Regions from separate parts of the Shinella sp. S4-D37 genome, predicted to be linked through region 1. Evidence: riboswitches for the same ligand, from Rfam matches in the RefSeq annotation. Region 1 holds a riboswitch; the other holds the start of a gene.
What was found. A riboswitch is a leader RNA that binds a small molecule or an ion and turns the genes downstream of it on or off. The one in region 1 is predicted to bind cobalamin.
Positions count from the first base shown of each region.

Region 1 (7,527 bases):
GATACCGCCGACGGCGTCGAGCATGACCGAGTGTTTTCCCGCGAGCGAGAGGATGTAGTGCAGGTGCCAGGCGGGCGAATGGCTGGAGCGCAGGCCGAGGCAATAGATGCGCCGCGCCGCGCCGAGCCGGCGGGCGGCCTCCACCAGCGTTTCCAGCGATTGCGGCTGCGAAAGCCGGCCGATCTGGGCCGCGATGCCGCCGAGCATGTCGGTCGCCAGCACCTGGTCGCCCTTGAGCTTCTGGCTTTTCGCCTGCGCGCCGACGCGGCCGGCAAAGCCCGTCACATCGCCGCGCATGGCGTCCGCATAGGCCTGGCGGATATCCTCGTAGCCGGCAAGGCCGAGATGCTTGGCAAGCCGCGTCATGGTCGCGGGCTGCACGCCCGCCTGCCGCGCCTGCTCGCGCATGGAGAGCAGCGCGACCTCGCGCGGCTGGTTCAGCACATAGCGTGCGGCGGCCTGGAGTTGCTCCGACAGGGTGTCGAAGGCCTGGACGATCTGATCTGCGAGAGGGCCGGTTTGCATGGCGATCGAATACACCCTTCCAAATGGGATTGCAACACTTGTTTCATTTATATAGAATTATGATCCAGATGAATCATTCTATGGACGCACGATGACAGATTCTCCCGAACCGCGCCGCGTGGCCATCGCCGTGGCGCCGAACGGCGGCCGGCGCGTGAGGGCCGATCACCCCGCCATTCCCCTGACGCCGGCCGAACTGGCGGTCACCGCCGCGCAATGCCTGGAGGCGGGCGCGGCGATGATCCACGCCCATGTGCGCCGGGCCGACGGCCGCCATCTTCTCGACGCCGAGGCCTACGGGGCGGCGATTGCGGCCATCCGCGCGGCGGTGGGCGATCGGCTGATCGTCCAGATCACCACGGAAGCGCTCGGCCTCTATGCGCCCGCCGAGCAGATCGCCGTGCTGAAGGCCGTGAGGCCGGAGGCGGCCTCGCTGGCGCTGCGCGAACTCGCGCCGGACGGGGCCGCCGAACCCGCCTTCGCCGCGGTGCTTTCCTGGATGAAGCGGGAAAACGTCCTGCCGCAGATCATCCTCTACGAACCTGCCGAGGCGATCCGCCTTGAAGGCATGATCCGCCGCGGCCTCGTGCCCTGGCCGGATATTCCGGTGCTCTACGTGCTCGGCCGCTATACCCTGTCCCAGACCTCGCAGCCTGCCGACCTCCTAGCCTTCCTCGCGCCGGAGGCGCCGCGCTTTTCCAACTGGAGCGTCTGCGCCTTCGGCCGCCATGAGGCGGCGTGCGTTGCCGCGGGCGCCCTCCTTGGCGGCCATGTCCGCGTCGGCTTCGAGAACAATCTCTTCAGGCCCGACGGCAGCCTCGCCGCCTCGAACGCCGACCTCGTCGAAACCGTCGCGACGGCGCTCGGCCGGCTCGGATATGCTCCGTGCAGCGCCACGGACATGCGCGAGGGTTTTCACGTCCGGTCGTGACCGGGCGGGCGATGGCGCACCGCCGCTTGCGAGGCCCGGAAAACTCCCTTACGGAAGAAAAGGGACGAGCGGGGAGGGCGCCATGCAGGATCGAAACACGGCTTTGCCGGAAGGCGCGCGGCTCGACGATCCCGAGCGGGCCTATCGCGTCCTGATCGCCGACCTGATCGGCCTGCGGTTCGACGGCGCGGGCCGGCCCGATTTCAGCGAGGTCGCGGCGCATATCGCGGAACGGGGCGGCACCTTCCACGATGCGGCCTACCAGGGCGAGGCCCTGCCGCCCGGCATTCATTTCTTCTACCAGCCGGATATCAGCACCGAGGCGGAGATCCTGGCGCAGACGTCACGCGGGCAGTATGACGCCCTCATCGCCGCCGCGACCTTCATTCCGCGGCAGGCGGTCTTTCCGCTCGGCGGCGTGCGCATCGGCGCCGGCACCGGCAATATGGGCTCTTCCTCCTGGGGCGGCGGCAACGGGGAGGGCGGCATCGCGCCCCTGATGAACACGCCCGGCATCAACAGCCGCGCCACGGCCCAGATGGTCATGAAGGCGCTTTTGAAGGTGACGCCGGACCTGCCGGTCGATCATCTGCACGAGCGCGTCGCGAGCGGCGATTTCGACACCGGCCGCGACCTCAAGTCCTATCCGACGGCCAAGCTGGAGGGGCGCCGCATGGCGGTCGTCGGCTACGGCAATATCGGCCGCGAGGTGGCGAAGCTCGCCCGCGCCTTCGGCATGCGCGTGGCGATCCACGCGCGCGCAAAGCATCGCCGGTGGATCGAGGCGGAAGGGTTCGACTATGCCGCCTCTCCGGTGGAGGCGGCGGCGGGCGCCGATGCGCTCAGCGTGCATGTCGGCCTCGGCCGGCTCGATCCGGTGACGCGCGCCTACGCCAATGCCGGCATCGTCGGCGACGGCGTGCTCGCGGCGATGAACCGCGGCGCCGTCGTCGTCAACTACGACCGCGGCGAGGTGGTGGATGCCGGCGCGCTCGACCGGGCGCTCGCCTCCGGCCAGGTGCGCCACGCCGCCATCGACGCCGATCTCTTCAAGGACGCGGCGAGCGGCGCGCTCAGCGGGCCCATGCTGCCCTATCTGACGCTCGCCGCCCGCCATCCCGGCAAGCTCGAACTCCTGCCGCATGCGGCGGCCGATACCGACCATCCCTCGCGCGTCGCCGGCGCCTGCCAGGCCGTCGACCAGATCATCGACGTCATCCGCCACCGCCGTGTCCGCAATCTCAAGGGCGACCTGCCGGAGGGCTATGTCGATGGCGGGGCCAAGGTGCCGCACGGCATCGGCCGCGTGACGGCCGCCACGCTCGCCGCCGCCGTCGCCGACCCGCGGTTCTCCGAACTGCACGGCATCGCGCGCGAAATCTTCGATACGCTGGAGGCGATCGTCGAGGCGGTGGACGAGGGCATGACGCACCAGCCGGCGGCCGGCGACGTGACCGCGCTCACCCAGCTTCTCCTAAGCCAGCAGCGGCTTCTCGAAGCGCTCGGGCTGGACGGTCCCGCCGAGGCCTGAGGCGGCTCCGGGAACTTTCCCCGTCACCATAAGTTCCCTCCCCGACACATTTTTCAGGGAGTGACCGCCATGACCCATCAGCAAGACGAACGCGGCGATCCGCTGACCCGCACGCACGAGCCCGCCCGCAAGGACTATGCCGCGCGGGAAACCCGCCAGGGCGGCCTGGGGCGGCCGGTGCTGAAAGTGCTCGGCATCAGCCTGGCGCTTGCCTTCCTCGTCTGGGGCGCCGTGGAGATCTGGGGCGAAAGCACCGATCCGACCGTCGACACGGACCAGTCGTCCTCCACCTCCGGCGGCACGCCGGCTGAGGGCACGATCGACGACACGGTTCCGGGCGGGGGCGAGACCGTTCCGACGGACCGCGATCCCAATGCGGATTCCGGCACCGGCGGGGAAAGCCAGCGCGTGACGCCGGACGGCACGGGCAACTGACCGCAACCGATCCATTTGGAGACCTTCAGCGCCTTGACGCCGCCGCGCGCGGCGGATTAAGGATGTCGAGACGGTTCCCCGAGGGATGACTCCCAGGGGATTAATAGGGAACACGGTGCGGACGACCCCAACAGGGGCCCATTCCGTGGCTGCCCCCGCAACTGTAGGCGGATTGCCGCCTGTCCTTGGACGCGTTTTGCGTCATGCCACTGCGGTTCTCCCGCGGGAAGGCAGACAGGCAGCAGATATCCGTGAGCCAGGAGACCTGCCGTCGTCGAACCACTTTCCAAGTCACGGGCGGGGATGCCCGGAACAGGAGACCCCATGACGACCCTGGCTGCCCGCAACGGCAGAGCTTCACTCGTTTTCTCCCGACCGCAATCGGCTCGCCACTCTCGGCGCACCGGCTGAGCCCGCACGCTTTCACTCATCCGGGAGAAATCCATGATCATTCTGCCTGCGGCCGCGCGCGCCGCATCCCTCCTTTCCGCGCTGGCCGGCGCGGCCGTGTTCGTCCTCTCGTCGGGTGCCGCCCGGGCGGCCGCGACGCAGTATCCGCTGACGCTGGAAAATTGCGGCCGTCCCGTTACCTTCGAGAAGGCGCCGACGCAGACCGTGTCGATCGGCCAGAGCTCGACCGAGATCCTCTACATGCTCGGCCTTGCCGACAAGGTGGTGGGCACCGCGCTGTGGGTCGGTCCGGTCCTGAAGGGCTACGAGGAGGTCAACGCCAAGATCGACCGCCTCGCCGACAATGACCCGAGCTTCGAGAGCGTGCTCGGCAAGAAGCCGGATATCGTCACCGTCCAGTTCCAGTGGCAGGTGGGTCCGGAAGGCGTGGTCGCCAAGCCCGAGCAATTCGAGGAACTCGGCATTCCCGTCTATACGTCGCCTTCCGATTGTGTCGGCAAGGACAACAGCGCGGCGAGCGACGGCGTGCGCCACCAGGTCTTCACCATGGAGCTCGTCTACCGGGAAATCCGCGAAATGGCGCAGATCTACGACATTCAGGACAAGGGCGAGGAGGTCGTCGCGGCGCTGAAGGCCCGCGAGGCGGCGGCCCGCGCCAAGGTCGCCGCCGCCGAAGGCAAGCTCTCGGCCGTCTTCTGGTTCTCCAGCGCCGCCGATGCCGACCCCTATGTCGCCGGAAAGAACGGCGCGCCGGGCTATATCATGTCGGCGCTCGGCATCGAGAACATCATCAAGACCGACGATGAATGGCCGACCGTGGGCTGGGAGACCATCGCGAAGGCCGCGCCGACGATGATCGTAGCCGGCTCCATGGAGCGCCGCCGCTATCCGCTCGACAGCCTCGAAGCCAAGCTGGACTTCCTGAAGACGGATCCTGTCGCTAGCCTGATGCCGGCGGTCAAGAACAACTATGTCTTCGACATGGACGCGCAGGCGATGAACCCGACGATCCGTACCATCGAGGGCATCGAACTGCTCGCCGACGCCATCGAAAAGGCTGGTCTGGCGAAGTGACGGCGGATCATCCTATCCTGCTTCGGACGGGCGCCGCTGTCGCGGCGCTCGTTCTCCTGCTTTTCGCCCTCGGCGTCGGGGCCGCCGTCGGCGAGACCGCCATTCCGCTCGACGTCGTGGCGAAGACGGCGGCCAATCGCCTCTGGAATGCCGGCTATCCGCTGGAACCCATCGACGAAGGCATCATCTGGAACTACCGGCTGAGCCGGGCGATGGTGGCGGCCTGCTGCGGTTCGGCCCTTGCGCTGTGCGGTGTCATCCTGCAGTCGTTGCTGCGCAATGCGCTTGCCGATCCCTATATCCTCGGCATTTCCGCCGGAGCCTCGACCGGCGCCGTCTCCGTCGCGATCCTCGGCATCGGCGCCGGCGCGCTGACCCTGCCTGCCGGTGCCTTCCTGGGCGCGCTCGTCGCCTTCGGCCTCGTCAGCGCGCTTGCCGTGCGGGCGGGCCGCGGCACGGGGGCGATCATCCTTGCGGGCATTGCCGGCTCGCAACTCTTCAACGCGCTCACCTCCTTCATCGTCACCAAGGCGGCGAGTGCGGAACAGGCGCGCGGCATCATGTTCTGGCTGCTCGGCAATCTTTCCGGCGTGCGCTGGCCGGATGTCTGGCTGGCGCTGCCGGTGGCGGTGCTCGGCCTTCTCGTGTGCCTCTGGCATGCCCGCGCGCTCGACGCCTTCACCTTCGGCACGGAATCGGCCGCCTCGCTCGGCATTCCGGTGCGCCGGGTCTATGTCGTGCTGATCGCCGTCTCGGCGCTGATGACGGCGGTCATGGTCTCCATCGTGGGATCGATCGGTTTCGTCGGCCTCGTCATTCCCCATGCCGCGCGCATGGTGGTCGGCGTGCGGCATGGGTTGCTGCTGCCGGCCTCGGCGCTGATCGGCGCGATCTTCATGATCGCGGCGGACGTGCTGTCGCGCGTCATCATCCCCGGCCAGGTGCTGCCCATCGGCGTCATCACCGCGCTGTTCGGCGCGCCGGCCTTCGCGTTCATCCTCAGCCAGAGGAGGTCGACCCCGTGACCCTTTCGGCACAAAACCTTTCTTGGTCGGTCGGCGGCGCGAGCATCCTGTCGGACGTCTCGCTCGACGTGCGCTCCGGCGAATTCCTCGGCATCATCGGCCCCAACGGCTCCGGCAAGACCAGCCTGATGTCGCTGATCGCCGGCATCCGCACGCCGCAGGCCGGCGCGGTGACGCTCGACGGAAAGCCGCTCGCGGACCACGGCCGGCAGGCGATCGCCCGGCGCATCGCCTTCGTCGAGCAGCAGGCCGAGACGACCGAGCGCATCACCGCGCGCCAGGCGGTCGAACTCGGCCGCACGCCGCATCTCGGCGCCCTGACGCCCTGGTCGCGCGCCGACGACGCCATCGTCGACCGGGCGCTGGAGGAGGTCGACATGGCGCATTTTTCCGGCCGGCTGTGGCACACGCTGTCCGGCGGCGAGCGCCAGCGGCTGCACATCGCCCGCGCGCTCGCCCAGCAGGCGCCGATCCTGCTCCTCGACGAGCCGACCAACCATCTCGATATCGGCCACCAGATCAGCCTGCTCCAGCTCGTGCGCGAGCAGGAGCTGACCGTCGTCGCCGCGCTGCACGATCTCAACCATGCCGCCATGTTCTGCGACCGCATCGCCGTGATGCAGGGCGGCCGCATCGTCGCGCTCGGCACGCCCGGCAAGGTCCTGGAGCCGCAGCGCCTCAACGACGTCTTCGGCGTCACCGTCGATGTCGAGCGCGACGGCGCCGGTAATTGCTTCATCCGCTATCGCCGGCCGGAGCCGCGGCCGCCGCGTCTGAAGCTGGTTGCGGGCGAGGGGACATGATGCACGGCCCGCGCCTCAACGACCACCTGAAGGAAGACATTCGCGATTACTGGTCGCGCCGCTCGGAAACCTTCGATCTCGCCTTCGGCCACCGTATTCCCGAAGGCCCCGAATTCGACGCCTGGGCGGCGGCGATCCGGGAGAACCTCGGCCCCGCGCCGCGCCGGGTGCTGGAGCTTGCCTGCGGCACGGGCGAGGTGACGCGCCTTCTCCTCTCGCTCGGCCACGAAGTGACGGCGCTCGATTTCTCCGAGGCGATGCTGGCGGTGGCGCGGAAGAAGCATGCCGGCGCGAAAGGCCTTCGCTTCCTGCTCGCCGATGCGGAAAACCCGATGGAGCCGGACGAGAGTTATGACGCGATCGTCTGCCGCCATCTCGTCTGGACGCTGACGACGCCGGATGCGGCCTTCGCCGAATGGCACCGCATGCTGAAGCCCGGCGGCATCCTGCTGTTCTTCGACGGCGACTGGTCCGCGCCGACCCGCCTTGGGCGGCTGGCGAGCCGGGCCATCGCCCTCATCGACAAGGTGATCGGCTCCGATCCGCACTATGACGGCGCGATGAGCGACCGGCACGCCGGCATCATGCAGCGTCTGCCCTTCGGCGACGGGCTCACCGTCGAGCGCGTGCTGCCGCTGCTGGCGGCGGCGGGTTTTCGCGATATGACGGTTCGCTCGCATGCGCCGATCGCCAAGGCCCAGCGTCGCACGGCGGACCTGCGCAACAGGCTGCGCACCCTGCTTTACCGCCGCTTCATCCTCTGCTGCCGGAAGTAGCCCCGTCCAGCTCCGG
Region 1 covers NZ_JBFNXL010000003.1:48,957-56,483, reverse strand. Annotated here, with positions in the region: gene AB3G45_RS04285 (MurR/RpiR family transcriptional regulator) at 1-525, opposite strand, end outside; gene AB3G45_RS04280 (3-keto-5-aminohexanoate cleavage protein) at 617-1,456, shown strand; partial or broken gene AB3G45_RS04275 (NAD(P)-dependent oxidoreductase) at 1,575-2,987, shown strand; gene AB3G45_RS04270 (hypothetical protein) at 3,057-3,422, shown strand; cobalamin riboswitch at 3,477-3,710, shown strand; gene AB3G45_RS04265 (ABC transporter substrate-binding protein) at 3,867-4,907, shown strand; gene AB3G45_RS04260 (FecCD family ABC transporter permease) at 4,904-5,932, shown strand; gene AB3G45_RS04255 (ABC transporter ATP-binding protein) at 5,929-6,735, shown strand; gene AB3G45_RS04250 (class I SAM-dependent methyltransferase) at 6,735-7,511, shown strand; gene phnF (phosphonate metabolism transcriptional regulator PhnF) at 7,489-7,527, opposite strand, start outside.

Region 2 (7,527 bases), on a different contig from region 1:
CCATTGCACGCGCCTGAGATCGACACCCATGCTCGCAGCGGCGTCGGGGCCGAGGGCGAGCGCATCGAGCGCCCGGCCGAGGCGAAGCAGCAGCAGCCAGCCGATCGCCGTAAAGGGCAGCATTAGCCAGACATGGGGCATCGAGCGGTCGGTGAGAGAGCCGAGCATCCAGAACATGATTTCCATTGCCGCGAAGGGATTGGGCGAGAGGTTCAGCACCAGCGAGGTCGTCGCGCCGGCAAGACTGGAAATGGCGATGCCGGTGAGAATGACGACCAGAGGCCGTCCATTCCCACCCGCCATTGCGGTGAGGACGAGAACGGCCAGCATCGCGCCCGCGAGCGCCATGAGCGGCAGAGCGAGCACGAAAAGCGCGGAAAGGCCGGTATAGATGGCGATGACGGCGCCAAGCGAAGCCGAGGCGCTGACGCCGATCAGCCCCGGTTCGGCCAGTGGATTGCGCAGATACCCCTGCAGCGCCGCCCCGGAAAGGCCGAGCGTCGCGCCGACCAGCAAGCCGAGCACGGCGCGGGGCAGGCGGATTTCGCGCATCACCAGAACCAGCAACTCTTCGCCGCCACCGAAGAGCGCGCGAAAGCTGTCGGAAAAGCTGACATCGGCCGGACCGATGGTGAGCGAGAGGAGAAAGAGTGCGAGGGTCACCGCCGCCAGGACAGCAATGGTGGTGCGGTAATGGGAGTGGATCGTCATGGCGCTGTTTCCTTAGTCCGGCGCGCGGCGTCCTGGAGCATACGGGCGGCCTCAAGGGTGAACGGCCCGCCACAGACGGTCAGCCGGTTTTCGAGCGGCGCCTCGGCGATGGCGGAAACGAGCGCGCGATAGGCCGGATGGGCAAAGTTCTGCTCGGCGAGAGCAGGCCCTTCGGCCTCCGAGCGACCGCCGGCCATCAGTTCGGGGTTGGAGAGCACAAGCAATTCCAGCGGCAGGCGGGCGGTTCCCGCCATGCCCAGCGTCTCAGCAATGTTGTCGAGGCCGGCGCGTTTCACCACTTCGGAGACGAGCGTGCCGGAACCGGCCGTGTAGCCGTTGGCGAAATAGAGAGCCGTGCGCAGCCGCGGCGTCTCGCTGACTGCGAGCGCCTCGATCTGCGCATCCATGCCGGCAACCAGCGCCTTCGCCCGCTCGGGATTGCCAAGCAGGTCGCCCATGCGGGCAAGGTTCGCACGAACCTCGTCGAGGGACGCTTCGGGTGGGAATTCCTCGACGCGGAAGCCGAGCCGGCGCAATAGCGAGACGGTTGTGCGCGTCGAGTAGGTGCCCGCGAGCACGAGGTCGGGCTTCATCAGGAAGATTTCCTCCGCCAGCCCGTGATTGACGGCATAGGCACGGGCTTCCTCCGCCATGGCCGAGGTGCCGGCGTCGCGCGCCAGATAGGAGACCGAGACAAGCTGGCCGGGCCGCGCGACGAGCATGGCCAGCTGGTCCGTGCAGACGTTCATCGACACGACCCGCCCGGGAAGGGCGTCGGCACGGACGGCCGGGACCGGCCAGAGGAGGCCGGCAAGGATCATCGCATGCCAACGCCTGCCGCCCATCAGAAGGTCGCCTTCATGCCGGCGAAGGCCGTGAGACCCGGCGTGTTGAAGCCGTAGACTTCCTGGTAGTCGCGGTCGAACAGGTTGTCGATCCGGCCGAAGATCTCCATCGTCTCGTTGACCTTGAAGCTGCCGCCGACATTGACGACCGTGTAGCCGCCGAGCGTGACGCGCGGCGGAACGAAGGTGGCGAAGACCGCATCCTCCATCTTGCCGTTGAATACCGCCTCGGCGAAGACGCGCGCCCGGTCGTCATGGAACAGATAGGCCGCGTTCAGCGAGCCCGTATGGCGCGGGCGGCGCACTTCCGCAAGGCGCGGCCCGCCGGCCACCGTCTGCTCGCTCGCGTCGGTATAGGTATAGGCGCCCCCCATCGTGAAGCCGTTGAAGAAATCGACGGTCGCGGAAACCTCGACGCCCTGCCGGCGGCTTTCGCCGTTGCGATTGACCGGCGTCGACGTGAAGTCGGGATTGTAGACCGTGGCGATCTCGTTTTCGAGGTTCTGGTTGAAATAGGTGACGTCGACGACGAGGCCGCCGTCGAAGAAGCTTTTCTCCACGCCGACGTCCCAGCCGAGGCTTTCCTCCGGCTTGAGGTTCGGGTTGCCCCTGAACGTGCCGGGGATATAGCCGAACTGCTCGTAGAAGGTGGGGTTGGTCACGGCCGTGCCGATGGAGGCATGGAGCCGCGTTTCCGCTTCCGGGATCTGCCAGGCGGCGCTCACCGTCCAGGTCGCGGCATCCGAGAAGGCGTCGTTCCAGTCCTGCCGGGCGCCGGCGTTGAGATAGAACTGGTCGAAGAACTCACCGCGATATTCGCCGATCAGCGAATGGGCGATGCGGCTGAAGGTCTCGGCAAGATGCGAGGGCGAGAAGGTCTCGCGCTGCCATTCGTAGCCGGCGGTCACCTGATTGACCTGATTTTCCAGCGCGTCGTAGCGATAGGAGGCCTGGTAGGTCGCGTTGTAGCGGTTGCCGTCGTTCCAGCTGTCGCCGAAGTCCTCGGAGTGGTTGAAGCGATGGATGTCGTTGCCGGAAAAGCGTGCCTTCTGTGTCAGCGCGCCGTCGTGCGCGGTGTTGGTAAGGCCGATCGAGCCGAAGAACTCCCGGCTTTTCATGTAATCGTCCGCATCATATGTCATTGCGGTGTCGTAGTGCTGCGGATCCAGATCGCTGCGGCGGTTGACGTAGCGCAGCGTGCCGTCCACCACTGTATCGGGCGACAGATCTACGGTGAATTTCCCGTTCAGCGTGCCGTTGCGGTCGCCGTCGTCTTCCTTCCCGATGTCGGAAATGTTGAAACCTTCCGAACGGCGCAGGACGCCGGCGAGCGAATAGTCGAAATTTTCGCCGCCGCCGCGTGTGGAGAGCGCGCCCATCACCGTGCCATCCGTACCGACTTCTGTCCGGGCCGTGGATTTGGTTGAGTTGCGCTCGCCTTTTTTTGTGGTGATGTTGATGACGCCGGACATGGCGTTGGCGCCCCAGAAGGTGCTCTGCGGGCCACGCAGGATCTCGATGCGATCGATATCGTCGGCAAGCAGGCTGCCGAAGTCGAATTCGCCCTGGCCATTGTCATTGACCTCGACGCCGTCGATGACGACAAGCACTTGATTGCCTTCCGCGCCGCGCACGCGCACCTGCGTCAGGCCACCGTAGGGCCCTGTCTGCGATACGGCAAAACCCGGCACGAACCGAAGCGCATCCGCCACGTAGCGAACCTGGTTCTTCTCGATCTCTTTGCCGGTGATGACGGTGACGGCGCGACCGGACTTTCTGAGTTCCACCGAGGTGAGACCGTCGGCAATCACGATCTCGTCGAGCATGGTCGGCGTTTCGGTTGCTGGCTGATCCTGCGCCAGGACGGGCTGACACCATACGATCGCAAGCAGGGAAGCCCCTGCCAGATAGGTCTTCATATTTCCCCCACGGCAGGCTGATCCCTGCACGGTTACCAACCGCGGGCGAGTGAGGATTTCCGGAGAGCTGACGCTTCCATAAACCGTCCATCGACGCGGCGACATCTTCGACAATGTCACCGCTACGGACGGCCGCGCCCGGACACTCCCCGTATCCTGGCATGGGTGACCGGCACAGGCAGGTCTCCTGACTTCCGCGTCATCGCTTGTCCCGCCTTCCCGCGCGTTCGCGCAGTGGCATCATGAGGCAAGCTCGGCGGTTACAGTTGCGGGGGCAGTCACGGTTTCGGCCCCTGATGGGTAGTCCTCACCGTGTTCCCTTTTCATCCGTCATGCTGACGGAACCTATTCCGTGGCCAAGCTTATCGGCGGCCTAAAGTTGGGTCAAGGGATGCATGGCATTTCCCACAGTCTGGACCATTTTGCGCTCATATGATTGCGCTGGCCGGACTGCCGGTTCGCCATCGCGATCCGTTCGACGCAGGTCACCGGTAGAGAGGCAGCCGCTCCATCCATTCAGCCCGCCTGCACATTCCCAGCCGGAAGTCGTCCAGGCGCGCTCAGGAGAATCAACATGACATCGCCCGCAGGGTTATCTTGCGATATCCCAGGAGGTGCCGTGGATACCGGTCACGCCGCTTGGGTCCTCGCCGTAATAAACTGTGAAAAAGCCCCCCTCTTCCGTAGCAATGGTCGCAGGGTAGCCGAGGTTCTTGTTTGGCATCGCACCGCGAATGCAGAACGTCCTGGCGATATCCCAGGACTTTCCCTCGTCATTCGACAATACGGCCCTAATTCCGAAATCGGGAAAACGCCAACCATACGTCATCAGAATTCGACCGTCATGGAGCTGCAGTAAGTGGGCCGGGTAGCCTTTGATCGGCAGGGGAACCGGTGCAGTCCAGGACAGACCGCCATTCATCGATTCCGCCTGATGAAGGGAGCGTGTCGCATTGTCCCTGAGAACAAGAAGCAACTTTCCCGACCTACACGCCAACAATGCGGGCTCTTCGAATTCATGCGCGTCGCCATGAGCGATCGCCGCGGGCGGATACCAGCTTCTACCGGCGTCAATGCTTTCAACGGAAAAAACCTGGCGGTAGTTGGGAACGTCGCTCAGGGGCAGGAGAATCCTGCCATCGTGAAGTTCGACGGCACCGCGCATTCCGTAGCCGCCGGTTCGCGGCGATGTGTCGATTTCAACCTCGTCACCGAAAGTCATCCCGCAATCGTCGGAAAAATGGACGAAGGTACGACCGCCGCCGCGGACCCACGGAGCAACATGCTCGAACATTTCCGGTGGCATATTTTCGGCGGTGTGCTCGGGGGAGAGCTGCCAGCCCTTCATGAATGCCTTGGGGTAGGTGAGGCCCGCCTGATCGATGCGCCGTCGGGCCTTTTCTAAGGGTAGCCATTCGAATTGCCATTGATTGAGCATCAAGCGGCCATCGGACAACACGGTAAGCCCGGCACATTCGGTGCCAGACCGGTTGTAATCGGGAACCACCAGAGGAGCGCTCCACGAACGGCCCTGATCCCGCGAGCGAATGATGACATTGTGATAGAGCGGCTCTTCAGGGGGATGCAGTACAAACGGTCTACGTGGGGCACGATTGAAGACGACGACCCAGGCGCCATCCGGTGCAACAACAATGTGCGGATGCGCGCAATAGGCGTATGCCTCGCTATGAACCACGCCATGGCGAGCGTCGGAAACGTCGACCAATCCATGCTGCGCTTTCTCACTCATGGCCGCGCCGTCCTGATTGTTTGTGGTTCCTTGGATGAGAAAGCATGCCGGGTGCCGGTACAAATCGTCGGCCGGGAGCGCTGAAAAAATGAATGGGAGCCCGCTTGCCATGGCGGGGGAACGCCGCATCGGTTTGCGGCGCCCGCCTTGTGGCACTTTTCAGCGCGGGGTCCAGCACTCTGTCATCGGCTCAGCCCCGCTGCCAATAGCTGTCCGGCGGTGGTCCCCAGTCGTTAAGGACACAGGAATAGACGGCGGTCTCGTCAAACGGGTAGCGGGCTTCCATCTCGGGCGTAAGCGTCAGCCCCAGGCCCGGAGCGGTCGGGCGAATGAGCCGGCCGCCTTCGATCCTGCCCTGATCACCAATCATCTCGCTACCGAGCGGAAAGGCGAGCATCGGATACTCGACCAGTTTTCCGCCGGCGGCAAAAGCAGCATGGTAGCTTGCCATGATGGCCGCTGCGCCCCCCCAGGCGTGGACGACGACATCCACGCCCTTCGCCCTGGCTGCAGCGAAAACGTCGATCACCGCCGAAATCCCTCCCATCACCGAGGCGTCAGGCTGTACGAAATCGTAGACGTCGGCATTGATGCGCTCGATCATTTCCTTCGGCGTGGTGATGATCTCGCCACCACATACGGGCACGTCGATGCGGCTTCGCAACTCACGGAAGCCTTCGGGGCAATCCGGGCCGATGGCTTCTTCGACAAAGACCATGCGATAATCGGTGAGCGCGTGCACGGCATTGACGAATTGCACGACGTCTTCGACCTCCTGTGGGGGATCGGCCAAATTCTGGCACATGTCGACGCCGACACGAATGCCGCGCTTGCCGGCCTCTTCGAGCACCCAGGCGGTACGCAGGATATCGCGCTTGACCGAACGGATCTTGTAGATCTCGATCCCGAGCGAGGCCAGCAGATCGAGCTCGCGCAGAAACTGTTCCTTGGCGTCACAACAGCCCCCGCTGCCGTAGATCTGGATGGAGTCTGCCTGTGCGCCACCGAGCAGTTCGAAAACCGGGATTCCAAGGCTTTTTGCCTTCGCGTCCTGCAGCGCCGTTTCAAACGCCGCTATGACATGACGCGCAGCGCCTTGCAGAGACCAGTAGTCGCAAAGGCTGCGAAGGTCCTTCACCCGCCTGTCAATGTCAAAGCCGTCCTTGCCGAGCACATAGGGCTCGCAGAGGTTGACCATGGATTGGAAAACCAGCGGCGCGAATACTGCTAGATAGCCCTCGCCTATTCCCGTGACACCATTGTCCAGCGTGATCTCCACCATGCCGATCGTGCGCTTGGGGCCGTTCGGAAAGCACTCCTTGATTTCGGGATCATCTGCATCGGCATAGGGCGAGCTCAGCAGGACACAACGTACTTTGGCGATATTGGGCATCAGTATCCTCTATTGAAATCAACCGCGTCGTGAAGCGGCTCGCCTCGGCGGTATCGGACGAGATTGGCAAGAAAGACGTCGATTTTGCGATCCAGCTCATCGGTCGAGCCGCCACCGGAATGCTGCGTTAGAAGCGTGTTCGGACATGCCCAGAGGGGATGGTTTTCCGGCAGCGGCTCGCTGCGCGTGACATCGAGTACCGCACCGGCGAGCCTTCCCTCAGACAGGGCGGCGACCAGCGCCATCTCGTCGACGATAGATCCACGCCCGAGATTGGCGAAAATGGCATGCGCGGGCAGCAACGACAGGCGGGCCGCATCGAACAGATCGCGCGTCTGTGCGCTATCCGGTGCGGTGCAGACCACGATGTCGGCCCTGCGTAGCGCCGCATCGAGCGTCTCGGTGGGCGTGCCGCTGCGGATCGTCGTAATCCGGCAATGGAAGGCTGCCAGAAGTTCCGCCAGCCGCTGGTTGATTGCGCCAAAACCCACCATCACGACGTGGGCGCCCCGAAGCATTCGCAGGCGGCTGCGCAGAGGATCGCCCTGCCAGGTCTTGCTGTCCTTCAGGTGGACAAGCCGGTCGATTCCCCGCCCGAGCGCCAGAATGCCGGCCAATGCGGTCTCGGCGACAGGATCGGCAAAGAAACCTGCCAGATTCGTCAGGATCAGGCCGGGATTGACTGACCGGTCCAGCTCGGAATACTCGCCGAAGCCGACGGACTCCAGCTGTACCCAACGCAAACCCGGCGCCGCGGCTAGCCAGCATGCCGGCGGATTGCCGAACACGATCTCGCATTCATCCAGGCAATCGTCCGAAAGGTCCGTCCCCGGTAGAAAAACCCGCAAGTCATCCGAGCCGATCGCATCGCGCAGCCGTTGCTGCTGGTGTGGCGGCAGTTCGATACAG
Region 2 covers NZ_JBFNXL010000010.1:10,049-17,575, forward strand. Annotated here, with positions in the region: gene AB3G45_RS29155 (FecCD family ABC transporter permease) at 1-711, opposite strand, end outside; gene AB3G45_RS29160 (ABC transporter substrate-binding protein) at 708-1,556, opposite strand; gene AB3G45_RS29165 (TonB-dependent receptor plug domain-containing protein) at 1,556-3,475, opposite strand; cobalamin riboswitch at 3,635-3,839, opposite strand; gene AB3G45_RS29170 (sialidase family protein) at 4,068-5,225, opposite strand; gene AB3G45_RS29175 (mandelate racemase/muconate lactonizing enzyme family protein) at 5,416-6,618, opposite strand; gene AB3G45_RS29180 (D-2-hydroxyacid dehydrogenase) at 6,618-7,527, opposite strand, start outside.
Region 2: it holds a riboswitch for cobalamin, as region 1 does, so the genes downstream of both, AB3G45_RS29165 (TonB-dependent receptor plug domain-containing protein) here and AB3G45_RS04265 (ABC transporter substrate-binding protein) in region 1, are expected to answer to the same signal.